Regions from separate parts of the Klebsiella sp. I138 genome, predicted to be linked through region 2. Evidence: predicted binding sites of a transcription regulator. Region 2 holds the regulator's gene; each other region holds the start of a gene.
The links. The regulator Fur, encoded in region 2, represses iron uptake genes when iron is present. The targets are predictions, from matches to a motif close to ATAATAATGAGAACNACTATCAA.
Positions count from the first base shown of each region.

Region 1: ACMYSK_RS08370 (TonB-dependent siderophore receptor) is a predicted target of Fur. The motif match lies at 2,080-2,102, and genes of this name have one in related genera.
Region 3: ACMYSK_RS09400 (TonB-dependent siderophore receptor) is a predicted target of Fur. The motif match lies at 1,506-1,528, and genes of this name have one in related genera.

Region 1 is NZ_CP180447.1:1,798,351-1,802,429, reverse strand. It holds gene ACMYSK_RS08370 (TonB-dependent siderophore receptor) at 1-2,038, opposite strand, end outside; gene ACMYSK_RS08365 (voltage-gated chloride channel family protein) at 2,253-3,575, opposite strand; fluoride riboswitch at 3,655-3,716, opposite strand; gene ACMYSK_RS08360 (septation protein A) at 3,896-4,079, opposite strand, start outside.
Region 2 is NZ_CP180447.1:2,505,480-2,509,558, forward strand. It holds gene ybfF (esterase) at 1-532, shown strand, start outside; gene ybfE (LexA regulated protein) at 666-959, shown strand; gene fldA (flavodoxin FldA) at 1,109-1,639, shown strand; gene fur (ferric iron uptake transcriptional regulator) at 1,932-2,384, shown strand; gene chiQ (ChiQ/YbfN family lipoprotein) at 2,456-2,788, opposite strand; gene chiP (chitoporin ChiP) at 2,836-4,079, opposite strand, start outside.
Region 3 is NZ_CP180447.1:2,004,994-2,009,072, forward strand. It holds gene ldtC (L,D-transpeptidase LdtC) at 1-33, shown strand, start outside; gene bhsA (multiple stress resistance protein BhsA) at 256-513, opposite strand; gene ACMYSK_RS09395 (TetR/AcrR family transcriptional regulator) at 763-1,398, shown strand; gene ACMYSK_RS09400 (TonB-dependent siderophore receptor) at 1,644-3,830, shown strand; gene ACMYSK_RS09405 (glycine zipper 2TM domain-containing protein) at 3,884-4,079, opposite strand, start outside.

The sequences.
Region 1 (4,079 bases), 710 kb from region 2:
CGCCAACACCGACAACGGAATAGGCTCCAATTTCATTGGTGGCGAGCGCGCCGGTTTCGTTGCGGATTTCCGCATACTGTCGCGGTTTCTGCCGGCCGTACATGGTCCAGTTTACGTTAGCTGAAAGCTTGCTGTTAACCTGCCAGTCCAGCATGGTGTTGATGGTGTACTTCGGGATAACCGACAGGGGATTTCCGGTATCTTTGCTCTCGGATTTGATCATATAGGTCGCATTGGTGCGCCAGTCGAGAGTATCCACTACGAGGGGGATGAGCAGCGTGCCTTCCAGTCCTTCGACAACCGCTTTCCCGCCGTTCTGCCATTGCAGAATATTGTTGCCGCTGGAGGTATAGCCCAGAACGTCGGTACCGGAGACGATTTTGTTTTTATAATCGTTGCGGAACCATGTAATACCCGCGTTATAGCCGCTGAAGTTGAACTCAAGGCCAAGCTCTTTATTGATGCTGATTTCCGGGTCGAGGTCCGGGTTGCCGAGCAGGTAGCAGCTGCCGTTGCTAATGGTATTCGGGCAGCCGTTGCCGCGGGTAGACAGCAGATAGCCTTCGCTGGACTGATACAGGTTAGGGGCTTTGAAGACCCGCGCAATACCGGCTTTGACTTTGAACATCTCGCCAAGCTCCTGCGCCAGGTTCAGGCTTGGGCTCCAGTTACTGCCAAACTCGTTGTGGTAGTCAAAACGCAGGCCGGGGATGATATGGGTGCCCGGCGTGGCTTCAATATTATCTTCCAGATAGAGGCCGGTGAGGGTGGCGCTGTTCGTGGTGCTGCGCTGAGAGGCATCGCCTGACGTTCCGGGAATAGTCTCGCCGCTGACGTTGGTTGCCTGCATGGAAGCCGGATCGTTCAGTTCATCGTGGTTCCATTCCATACCAAGGGTCAGGGTCTGATCGACCAGCCAGTTGAACGGGAGATTCAGCTCGCCGGTTGAACGCCAGGATTCGAGGCGGCTGGTGGCGTACTCATCGCTGTTGATCATCCCTTCTACGCGCCCGGTGGAACCTTCCTGCAGGCGGGTGTTATTGGTTTTCTCGTAATAGACGCCGGCTTTGGACTGGCCCCAGTCCCAGATGCCGTTGTAGGTCAGCCCCCAGGACTGGCGATACAGGCGGTTTGTTTCATGGCCATACAGCTCGCTGACCAGACCGTCAGGGCTGAGGTTGCCATTGCTGTATTGAGTATCGCCGGCGTAAATATTGCCCTGGCGACTGTAGGCGTAGCTAAAATCAATAATCTGCTGCGGCGTCACCTTCCACGACAGCAGGGCGTTAATGTCCTTATTACGCACGCCTTCACGCCCCGCGGCGTACGAGCCATTTTGCGCATGGTTGATATCCCAGGCGTCAGCATCGGTTTTATTGATGTTTCCGTACAGGCGCATGGTCAGTGCATCGCCGGCCAGCGGTCCGTTAAGGCTAAAGTTAGCGCGGTTGGTGGCGCCTTCTTTGTTGTTTTCCGGCTGGTTGGTGTAAAACGACAGTGAGCCATGCCAGTCATTGGTGGGGCGTTTGGTGATGATATTGACCACGCCGCCGGCCGCACCGGAGCCGTAGCGCGCCGCCGCCGGGCCGCGCAGAACTTCAATACGTTCGACCATTTCCGGCGGGACCCAGTTGCTGTCTCCGCGGGTGTCGCGTTCGCCGCGCCAGCTATAGCGCACCGAGTTGCGGGAGGTTACCGGAACGCCATCGATCAGGATTAGGGTGTTCTCCGGCCCCATCCCGCGAATATCGATCTGCCGGTTGTTGCCGCGGCTGCCGCTTGCGCTGTTGCCGGTTAAGTTGACGCCGGGCATTTTACGAATGATTTCCGACAGATCGTTAACCGGCGGATCTCGGGCAATATCTTCAGCGGTGATGATGGATACCCCCGGCTGCTGCTTAAGTACTTCTTCAGCCGTGCTGTGTACCACCATGGTTTCGGTATCTCGCTCCATTTCCTCAGCACAGGCATCGGGCGTCAGAAAGCCAGCAAATGCCAGAGCGAGCGGCGTAATGGCATAATAGTTCTGCGGTCTCATTGTAAATATCCATATCAAATCGTTAAAAATTGAGACTGCGAATATCAATGATAATCATTATCATTACAACGCGTATGAATGAATCTCCATGAAATCCTCACAATTGGCGCAATTTTTCCGGGTTATAGCAGAAAGCGTGAATAAACAGGCAGGGTTGACGGGGCAACAAGGCACGAATGTCTGCGCCGCGCGGTAAGCGGCGCAGGATGAGCGGTTATCCCGCGCGATGTTTTTCTTCTTTTGTTACTGGCGCGGTGGGTTCCTGACGCCGATTCCAGGCCGGAAGTTCAGCCAGCCGAATACCGGTCGGGACGTCACGGTGTTTCAGGCCGGCAATGCGCTGAGCCCGATAGATTCCCGTATAGCCAGACACCAGATATGCCACCACGCAGGCCAGCGCGGCATATGCCCCGATCCCGGCACCAAACAACTCGATGGCCATCAGCATAGAGGCCACGGGAGTATTGGCCGCTCCGGCAAAGAGAGCAACAAAGCCGATACCCGCGAGGAATCCTACCGGCAGGTGCATCAGCGGTGCTAGCGTATTGCCGAGCGTTGCGCCGATGTAGAACAGCGGCGTCACTTCTCCGCCTTTAAAACCACTACCCAGTGAGAGGACGGTAAAGGCCAGCTTGCCAAAAAAATCCCACGGCGCCAGCGGATGCTGAAACGCATCGCTGATAACCGGGATCCCCAGCCCGATATAGCGTTCGCCATGCAGGAAAAAGACGGCTGTCGCCACGACCAGTCCGCCAATAAACGGCCTGAGAGGGGCGTAGCGCAGCCATTTTTTCATAAAACCGCTCAGCAGATGAGTCATATCGGCGAAGACGCGGGCGGCCAGGCCAAAACAGCATCCGGCGAGGATCACGGCAAACAGTGTCCAGGCTGAAAGGGGGGGAATGGACGCGACCAGGTAGTGGGTATGCTGTACGCCCCACATCAGTCCGACCTGGTCTGCCACAATGGCGGCAAACAGGCAGGGCAGAATGCCGTGGTAGTCCATCCGCCCGATGGCCAGCACTTCCAGAGCGAACAATGCCCCGGCGAGGGGGGTGCCAAACACGGAGGAAAAACCCGCGCTGATCCCGGTCATCAACACGATACGCCGTCCGCTATCGTTAAGACGCAGAATGGTGGTGAATTGATCGGCGATCGAAGCGCCCATCTGTACCGCCGTTCCTTCCCGGCCAACCGATGCGCCAAAAAGATGAGAGATGACCGTACTGATAAAGACCAGCGGCGCCATCCGCAGCGGGATCACCCGCGCGGGGCGGTGGATCTCTTCCAGAATCAGGTTGTTACCGGCCTCGACGGCGGCGCCGTAGTGGAGGTAAACCCAGCCGACGGTAAAACCAGCGACGGGCAACAGCCAGATCATCCAGGGATGGCTTTCCCGGGTGGCGGTGGCCCACTCAAGGGAGAAAAGGAAAGCGGCGGATGCGCTCCCTGCCAGAACGGCAATAATAAAGGCGATAAAAAGCCACTGTCCGAGGAACAAGAGCGTCGCGGGGTGAGAAGGACGAAGTGATCGCATGAACGAATCCTTAGAGGGTTGACCATCCCGGACGCGTTGTATGCACGGCAGATACGCCTGCTCATTCCCGGTCCGGGAATAAAAAGCAGGCATCATTAGCCACATGGCGGTTCAAGGGGGAATGCCATCCCCTGTGGCGCTTATATTACAAGGTGAAACGCGTCAGCTGAAGTTTTTTCTGCGGTCGGGAAACGGCAACGTGGCGCGCAGGTTGCGAAAAAAGGCGCGAAAACGGCAAATAACAATCGAGAGGAAAATTGCGGAAGAGTCGCAAGGGAAGAAAAGGGAAAAGAGAGCCGGGCAGGCGGCTCTCCCACAAATTAGTGGTTATCGTCCTGCGGCATATGACGGTAGATATACACGCCGCTTAACAGCGTGAAGACCAGCGTCAGCGCAGTCAGACCAAAGACCTTGAAGTTGACCCAGATATTCTGCGGCAACCAGAATGCGATGTAGATATTGGCCAGGCCGCAGAGAATGAAAAACAGCGCCCAGGCGAGGTTC
Region 2 (4,079 bases):
GAAAGCCACTTTTATCGGCCATTCAATGGGCGGTAAAGCGGTCATGGCACTCAGTGCACTGGCCCCAGAACGCATCGATGGCCTGGTAGCCATTGATATTGCCCCGGTGGATTACCACGTGCGCCGTCATGATGAAATTTTCAGCGCCATTAATGCCGTCACCGACGCCGGTGCTACGTCCCGTCAGCAGGCGGCCGCAGTGATGCGAGAACATCTGCAGGAAGAAGGCGTGATTCAGTTCCTGCTGAAATCCTTTGTTGACGGCCAGTGGCGCTTTAACGTCTCGGTGCTGTGGGATCAGTATCCCCATATTGTTGGCTGGCAAACCATTCCCGCGTGGCCACATCCGACGCTGTTCATTCCGGGAGGCAACTCCCCATACGTCACCGATGCGTATCGCGACACCCTGCTCGCTCAGTTCCCGCAGGCGCGGGCGCACGTGATTGCCGGAGCCGGACACTGGGTGCATGCGGAGAAACCCGAAGCCGTCCTGCGCGCCATTCGCCGCTATCTGACCGATTTGCAGGCGTAACTGGCTAAAAACTGCCCGACCGCGCAGCAGAATGCCCGCGGTCGTTGGCGCAGCGGTTCGCCTGATGTATTATGGCGCGCTATCTGTGTCGGCTATAGCCCGGCAACTTGTTTCCCCGAAGTCACTCTGAATCATGGCAAAAGAACAAACGGACCGTACGACATTAGATTTGTTCGCAACCGAGCGTCGCCCGGGTAGACCAAAGACCAATCCGCTTTCGCGCGATGAACAGCTGCGCATAAATAAGCGCAATCAGCTCAAACGCGATAAAGTTCGCGGCCTGAAGCGTGTGGAGTTAAAACTCAACGCGGAGGCAGTTGATGCACTCAATGAGCTGGCGGAAGCTCGCAATATGAACCGCAGTGATTTGATCGAAGAGATGCTGATGAACCAGCTGGCAACCCTACACAGCCTGGGTAAAGCCTGAAAATCCTCAAAAAAACACTTTCATGTAGCAGAGTGTGCAGTCGGGCGTGATTGCTGTTTCCGCGTCCTCCCCTGTTCTGCTATGATTGCCGTTATCTGCGGGCATTACGCCACTACCACATCATTAAGTTTCAAGAGGTTATTTTACTCATGGCAATCATCGGCATCTTTTTTGGCAGCGACACTGGCAACACCGAGAATATTGCAAAAATGATTCAGAAGCAGCTTGGTAAAGATGTTGCTGATGTTCACGACATTGCCAAGAGCAGCAAAGAAGATCTGGAAGCCTACGACATTCTGCTGCTCGGCATCCCGACCTGGTACTACGGTGAAGCCCAGTGCGACTGGGATGACTTCTTCCCGACGCTGGAAGAGGTCGATTTCAACGGTAAACTGGTTGCGCTGTTTGGCTGCGGCGATCAGGAAGACTACGCGGAATACTTCTGTGATGCGCTGGGGACTATCCGTGACATCATTGAACCACGCGGCGCGACTATCGTTGGCCACTGGCCGACTGCGGGCTATCATTTCGAAGCGTCAAAAGGCCTGGCGGACGACGATCACTTCGTCGGTCTGGCTATCGATGAAGACCGTCAGCCGGAACTGACCAACGAACGCGTGAGCAAGTGGGTTAAGCTGGTCTCTGATGAGCTGCATCTCGAAGAAATCAAAAACGCGTAATGATTGAGCGGCGTTACCATAAAGTTTCGCCGCATTAATAGATAAAAGCAATCAAACTAATAGCTACAAGTTTTTAACTTTTAATCACATATCTGTACAATGTCCTCTGATTTAACGAGGTCAGGTGACGCAGTTTGTAGCTGGGACCTCGTTTTTGACAGCATACAAGGCTCGATGCTTGCAGTTTTCATTTCATCATGGCAGTTCTATAATGAGACGCATTACATCGGGTGATTCTCTGTATTACTTCCGCTGATGGAAGTAGATCGTTTAGCAACAGGACAGATTCCGCATGACTGACAACAATACCGCATTAAAGAAGGCTGGCCTGAAAGTCACACTTCCACGATTAAAAATCCTGGAAGTCCTGCAGGAACCGGATAACCATCACGTCAGTGCGGAAGACTTATACAAACGCCTGATCGACATGGGTGAAGAAATTGGTCTCGCTACCGTTTACCGCGTGCTGAACCAGTTTGATGATGCCGGCATTGTTACCCGCCATAACTTCGAAGGCGGTAAATCTGTTTTCGAACTGACCCAGCAGCATCATCACGATCATCTTATTTGCCTCGATTGTGGCAAAGTGATCGAGTTTAGCGATGATTCTATCGAAGCGCGTCAACGCGAAATCGCTAACCGCCACGGCATCCGTCTGACCAACCACAGCCTGTACCTGTACGGTCACTGTGCTGAAGGTGACTGCCGCGAAGATGAACATGCACACGATGCGGTGGTAAAGTAATTCCCCGCAGCGCGAATAGCAAAAAGCCAACCTGACGGTTGGCTTTTTTTATGTCGTTACGGCGTGAAAAATCAGGATTTGGTATTGTTGCTGCGGATCTCTTTCCAGATCTGATCGCAGCGCGCTTTCACCGCCTGGTCATTACCGGTACGGGTGGCCAGAATACACTGCTGGTAATCCAGCACCCGCACGCTTTCCTGATTCGCAAACGTCTGATGCTGTTTATCTTCTTTCAGCACATCCAAAACGCTCTGGCAGGCCTGAACCTTGTCCGGGTTCCCTTCCGCCGTATTAATGCAGGCGCTGTAGGCATCTTTTAATTTTGTATCTTCTTTCGGTGCGGGAGACTGCGTACAGGCTACCAGGCCCGATGCCATAACCGCGATAAGCAGTAGCTTCTTCATAATCGACCTCTCAGGTTTGCGGCAGGTTTACGCCTGCCGCAGCGGCATCAGAAAATAGTGAACGGGGCAATAACCATGAATTTCACGTCACGCTCGTCCTGGAAGATGTTGCCGTAACCACCGCTCCAGCTCGGGATATCGGAGTGGTTGTCGTATTGCGTAAAGTGCAATTTGAACAGCGTTCCTTTTGCCCGGCCATCCTGTACGGTATACATGGCATCCAGGCTATAGGCGGACTCTTCCAGGCGTTTATCCGGATTGTAGTAAGCGTCAGGTGAGGACATTTTGCCCGGCTTAGCATCCCACGCGTAAACGTATGACGCGCCAAACGCCCAGCCCGGCATATTCCAGTTTTTCATGTCATACATCGCGCCGAAGAATACCGCTTTTTCGCCGTTGGCGTTGAAGTCGGAGCGGTTATCCCACCACACATCAAGACGACCGTTAGAAGATGCATAGGTTGGCGTCATGCGCTGCAGGAAGTAGCCCTGCTGGCCTTCAGCTTTCACCCAGGTGCCTTCCAGACGCAGATCGAGGACATCAGCAACCTTGTAACCGAAGGTCAACGCCTGCAGCCAGGCGGTGCCATCATAGATATCGTTCGTGCCGCCATTGCTGACTTTGTCACGCGTACCGTAGAACTGGTAGCTGGTGTTTAACGGCGTACCGGCGATATCAAATTTGTAACTGGCTTTGGCAAAATACTGGTCGATATAGCCTTCAGCCTGACCAAACGCCGCTTCCAGCACGAGGTCATTTTTAAAATCGTATTTGGCGCCCAGGGAGTGCAGATAATCGACTTTGGTTTTCTTGTCGTTCTGGTAGAAATCATCCATCTCAATGTGCCATGGCGCTTTGTATTCGTTCGTCCACATATAGGAGAAACTCAGCGCGCCAGAATCGCCGTAATCAAAGTTGGCCCCGGCTTCAGCACCTTGATAGGTACCCGGCATAAAGCTCCAGTGCGGAGCCAGCAGCGTTTGCCCGGTTGGCTGGATATAACCGGCACGCGCCCATACCGGGCCGTATTTAAATTTCGCCGCAGCCTTATACAGGCTGATCCCGCTCTTATCGCCAGAGTAATCTTCGTCGTAGGCTTTATTTTTTGAGGAGAAGGCAATTTCGTTCGGGTGGCCGCTTTCGCTGCTTTCCGCCATTTCAATCGCGGTAAAGGCAGCAACGTCAATACCAAACATATCAGCGGCATAGCCGGACTGGAAATCCAGGTTGGCGTTCCAGGTTGAATGAGAAAGGTTGGTTTTGTATTTATCGCCGTCGGTTACATCTTTAC
Region 3 (4,079 bases), 500 kb from region 2:
CGTCATCACAATGCTGACGAACACTCATTGTAAGCGCTTGCTGGCATGAATAAAAAAACCGCCCTTTGAGGCGGTTTTTTATTGGACGTACACAAACAGGGTAAAGCGATGGTACACGCTTCGCGGTTTCATTAAGGGGTGAAAACCGCGTCACGCTTGTGGCAAAACAGGGAATAGCATACTGCTTACTGCTCGCGTCCTGATAAATGGGTCAGGTCGCGCTTTGTCAGTGGCATGACAGGGGTAAAACGAAACTTATTTGTAGATAACCGCGGTACCGTGCAGGGTGTTCGGACCCGTTACCGAAGTGATACGGAAGGAGCTGGCGCCCATTTCTTCCGCTTTCTGTGCCAGCTGGTCTTCCAGAGAGCCCAGGTTTGTCCCGGCGGAGGCAGAAACGGTACCGATTTTATGCTGGCCTGCTGGAGTGGACTGCACTTCAACAGCGGCAAAACTTGCGAAAGAAAGAGAGCTCAGGACGGCGGCAAGCGTCAGTGTTTTGATGTTTTTCATGATTATTATACCTATGCAGATGATTTTTTTAGTAGGGTCGCAAGAATTAACTTAACGATCGATAGGTAAATAATAATGTGACCTATATCACACGTCAATGAATTTTTATAACGATCGTTTATTTATTTATAAACAACTTAAAATTCATACATATATGAATTATTTATTTTTGCGGGTTCAGCGCTGGAAGGTTGTAAGGTTTATTTTTATAATGTCGCTTCAACAAACCAACATAGGTACAGCGGCATCATGACAACTGACGTTCAAAGTTGCACAAAAAAAAGCCGTGGCCGACCCAAAGTGTTCGACAAGGAAGCGGCGCTGGATAAGGCCATGGCACTTTTCTGGCAGCACGGCTACGAGGCAACTTCTCTTGCCGATTTGGTGGAGGCGACCGGCGCAAAAGCACCGACGCTGTACGCTGAGTTCGTCAATAAAGAAGGATTATTTCGCGCGGTTCTGGATCGCTATATTTCACGTTTTGCAGCCCGACACGAAACGCTGCTGTTTGCCGAGGATAAATCCGTCGATCAGGCTCTGCGGGACTATTTCACCGCCATTGCCACCTGTTTTACCAGTAAAGATACGCCGGCAGGCTGCTTTATGATCAACACCTCGGCGGCGCTGGCGGCTTCGTCCACCGCTATCGCCAATACCATTAAGTCGCGCCACGCGATGCAGGAAAAAACGCTGACGCAGTTCCTGCAGCAGCGCCAGCTCCGCGGCGAGCTACCGGCAGACGGCGATGTACGACAGCTGGCCCAGTTTTTAAACTGCGTGCTGCAAGGTATGTCCATCAGCGCACGTGAAGGGGCCGACTTCACAAAACTGATGCAAATTGCCGATACCACTCTGCGGCTGTGGCCACAAATCCTCCAGCACTAACCCGCTTTTTACCCGGTGACGATCGCCACCGGGTTTTCGCCCTTCCTTCTGATTTAACCCCATCTTTATTAATGTTTTCACATTGTTACGTGTCAATTAAGTTGTAAATGATATTGATAACAATAATCACTACGTGCAAAATTCGCCTTTAAGTTTTTCTGCTTATTTCTACTTGTAACAATCGGTGCGCCCGCATCGAAATCTAAAAACAACATAATTGCAGTTAACTCATAAAAGGAATGCGAATGAACAAGCGTCTCTGGGTACTCAACCCACTGCTGCTGGCCACTGCCCTGCCCGTCCTTGGCGCGCAGGCGGATGAAGAAAACATTATCGTTAGCGCCAACCGTAACCACCGTACCGTCGCCGAAATGGCGCAAACGACCTGGGTTATCGAAGGTCAGGAGATAGAACAGCAGGTTCAGGGCGGGAAAGAATTTAAGGACGTTCTGGCCCAACTGATTCCGGGTATTGATGTGAGTAGCCAGGGACGCACCAACTACGGTATGAACATGCGCGGCCGGGCCATCGTGGTACTGATTGACGGCGTGCGCCTCAATTCATCCCGTACCGACAGCCGCCAGCTCGATTCCATAGACCCATTCAATATTGAACACATTGAAGTGATTTCTGGTGCCACCTCGCTGTACGGTGGCGGCAGTACCGGTGGCCTGATTAATATTGTGACCAAAAAAGGGCAGCAGGAACGTCAGGTTGACCTGGAATTAGGCGGTAAAAGCGGATTTGCCAACAGCAACGACCACGATGAGCGCGTAGCGGCAGCCGTGAGCGGCGGAACCGACCACGCCTCCGGGCGGTTATCGGTGGCTTATCAGCGCTTCGGCGGCTGGTACGATGGCAATAACGATGCCCTGATTCTTGATAATACCCAGACCGGCCTGCAGCACTCTGACCGCCTCGACGTCATGGGTACTGGCACTATCAATATTGACGAGAATCGCCAGCTGCAGCTGGTGACGCAATATTATAAAAGCCAGGGCGATGATTACGGCCTGTATCTGGGCAAAAATATGTCCGCCGTCACCGGGAACGGTAAAGCCTACACCACCGACGGACTGGATTCAGACCGCGTTCCCGGCACCGAACGTCACCTGATTAGCCTGCAATACTCCGATGCCGACTTTTATGGCCAGAACCTGGTCAGCCAGATCTATTATCGCGATGAATCGCTGACTTTTTATCCCTTCCCGACGCTCTCCAAAGGCCAGGTTAGCAGCTTCTCTTCATCCAAACAGGATACCGATCAGTACGGGGCGAAAATTACCCTCAACAGCCAACCGCTTGACGGCTGGGATCTCACCTGGGGACTGGATGCCGACCACGAGACGTTTAACGCCAACCAGATGTTCTTCGATCTTGGCACCTCGATGGCTTCAGGCGGCCTGCACAATGACGCGATTTATACGACGGGACGCTATCCGGGCTACAGCATCACGAACCTGGCGCCATTTTTACAAACCAGTTATGACCTGAATGATATCTTCACCCTGAGCGGCGGCGTGCGCTACCAGTGGACAGAAAACCGGGTGGATGATTTCGTCGGCTACGCCCAACAGCAGGACGTTGCCAACGGCAAGGTCAGCTCAGCCGATGCTATCCCTGGTGGCAAAACTGACTATGATAACTTCCTGTTTAATGCCGGGATTGTCGCCCACCTCACCGACCGCCAGCAGACCTGGTTTAACTTTTCGCAGGGCGTCGAGCTGCCGGATCCGGGGAAATACTACGGTATCGGCAAATACGGCGCGGCGGTCAACGGTAACTATCCGCTGCTGTCGAGCGTCAACGTAGGCGATTCGCCGCTGCAGGGGATCAAAGTCAACTCCTACGAGCTGGGCTGGCGTTACACCGGCGATAACCTGCGTACCCAGCTGGCAGCTTATTATTCAACCTCGGACAAAACCATCGTTGTGAACCGCACCGATATGACTATCGATGTGCAATCTGACAAGCGCCGTATTTACGGCGTGGAAGGGGCAGTGGATTACTTCTTCCCGGAAAGTGACTGGAGCACCGGTGCGAACTTCAACGTGCTTAAATCCCAGGTGAAAAGTGACGGCAGCTGGCAGAAATGGGATGTGACCCTCGCTTCACCGTCAAAAGCCACCGCCTGGGTCGGCTGGGCGCCGGATCCGTGGTCACTGCGCGTGCAGACTCAGCAGGTGTTCGACCTGAGCGATGCCAGTGGGAATAAGCTCGACGGCTATAACACCGTCGACTTTATCGGCAGCTATGCGCTCCCGGTGGGTAAACTGACCTTCAGCATTGAGAACCTGCTGAACGAAGACTACGTCACCATCTGGGGACAGCGCGCTCCGCTGCTTTACAGCCCGACCTACGGCAGCAGTTCACTGTATGAATACAAAGGACGTGGTCGTACCTTCGGCCTGAACTATGCCGTGAGCTTCTGATAAAAAAGCCCCTCAGCCAGAGTGGATGAGGGGCTAATAAACATTGACGCTTATTACGCTTTGTTGCTCAGGACCAGCTGGCCGTTGCTATCCAGCGGTATTTGCGTACCAGGATCGTGTTCCATTCGGATTTTGCCCTGCTGCCCGCCGATTTTATAAGTCACATCGTAGCCCAGCATTTTATCCGACTTGTCGTACACCGTTTTGCAACGCTGCTGCGTGGTGGTGTAGGTATCCCCTTCCTGCATC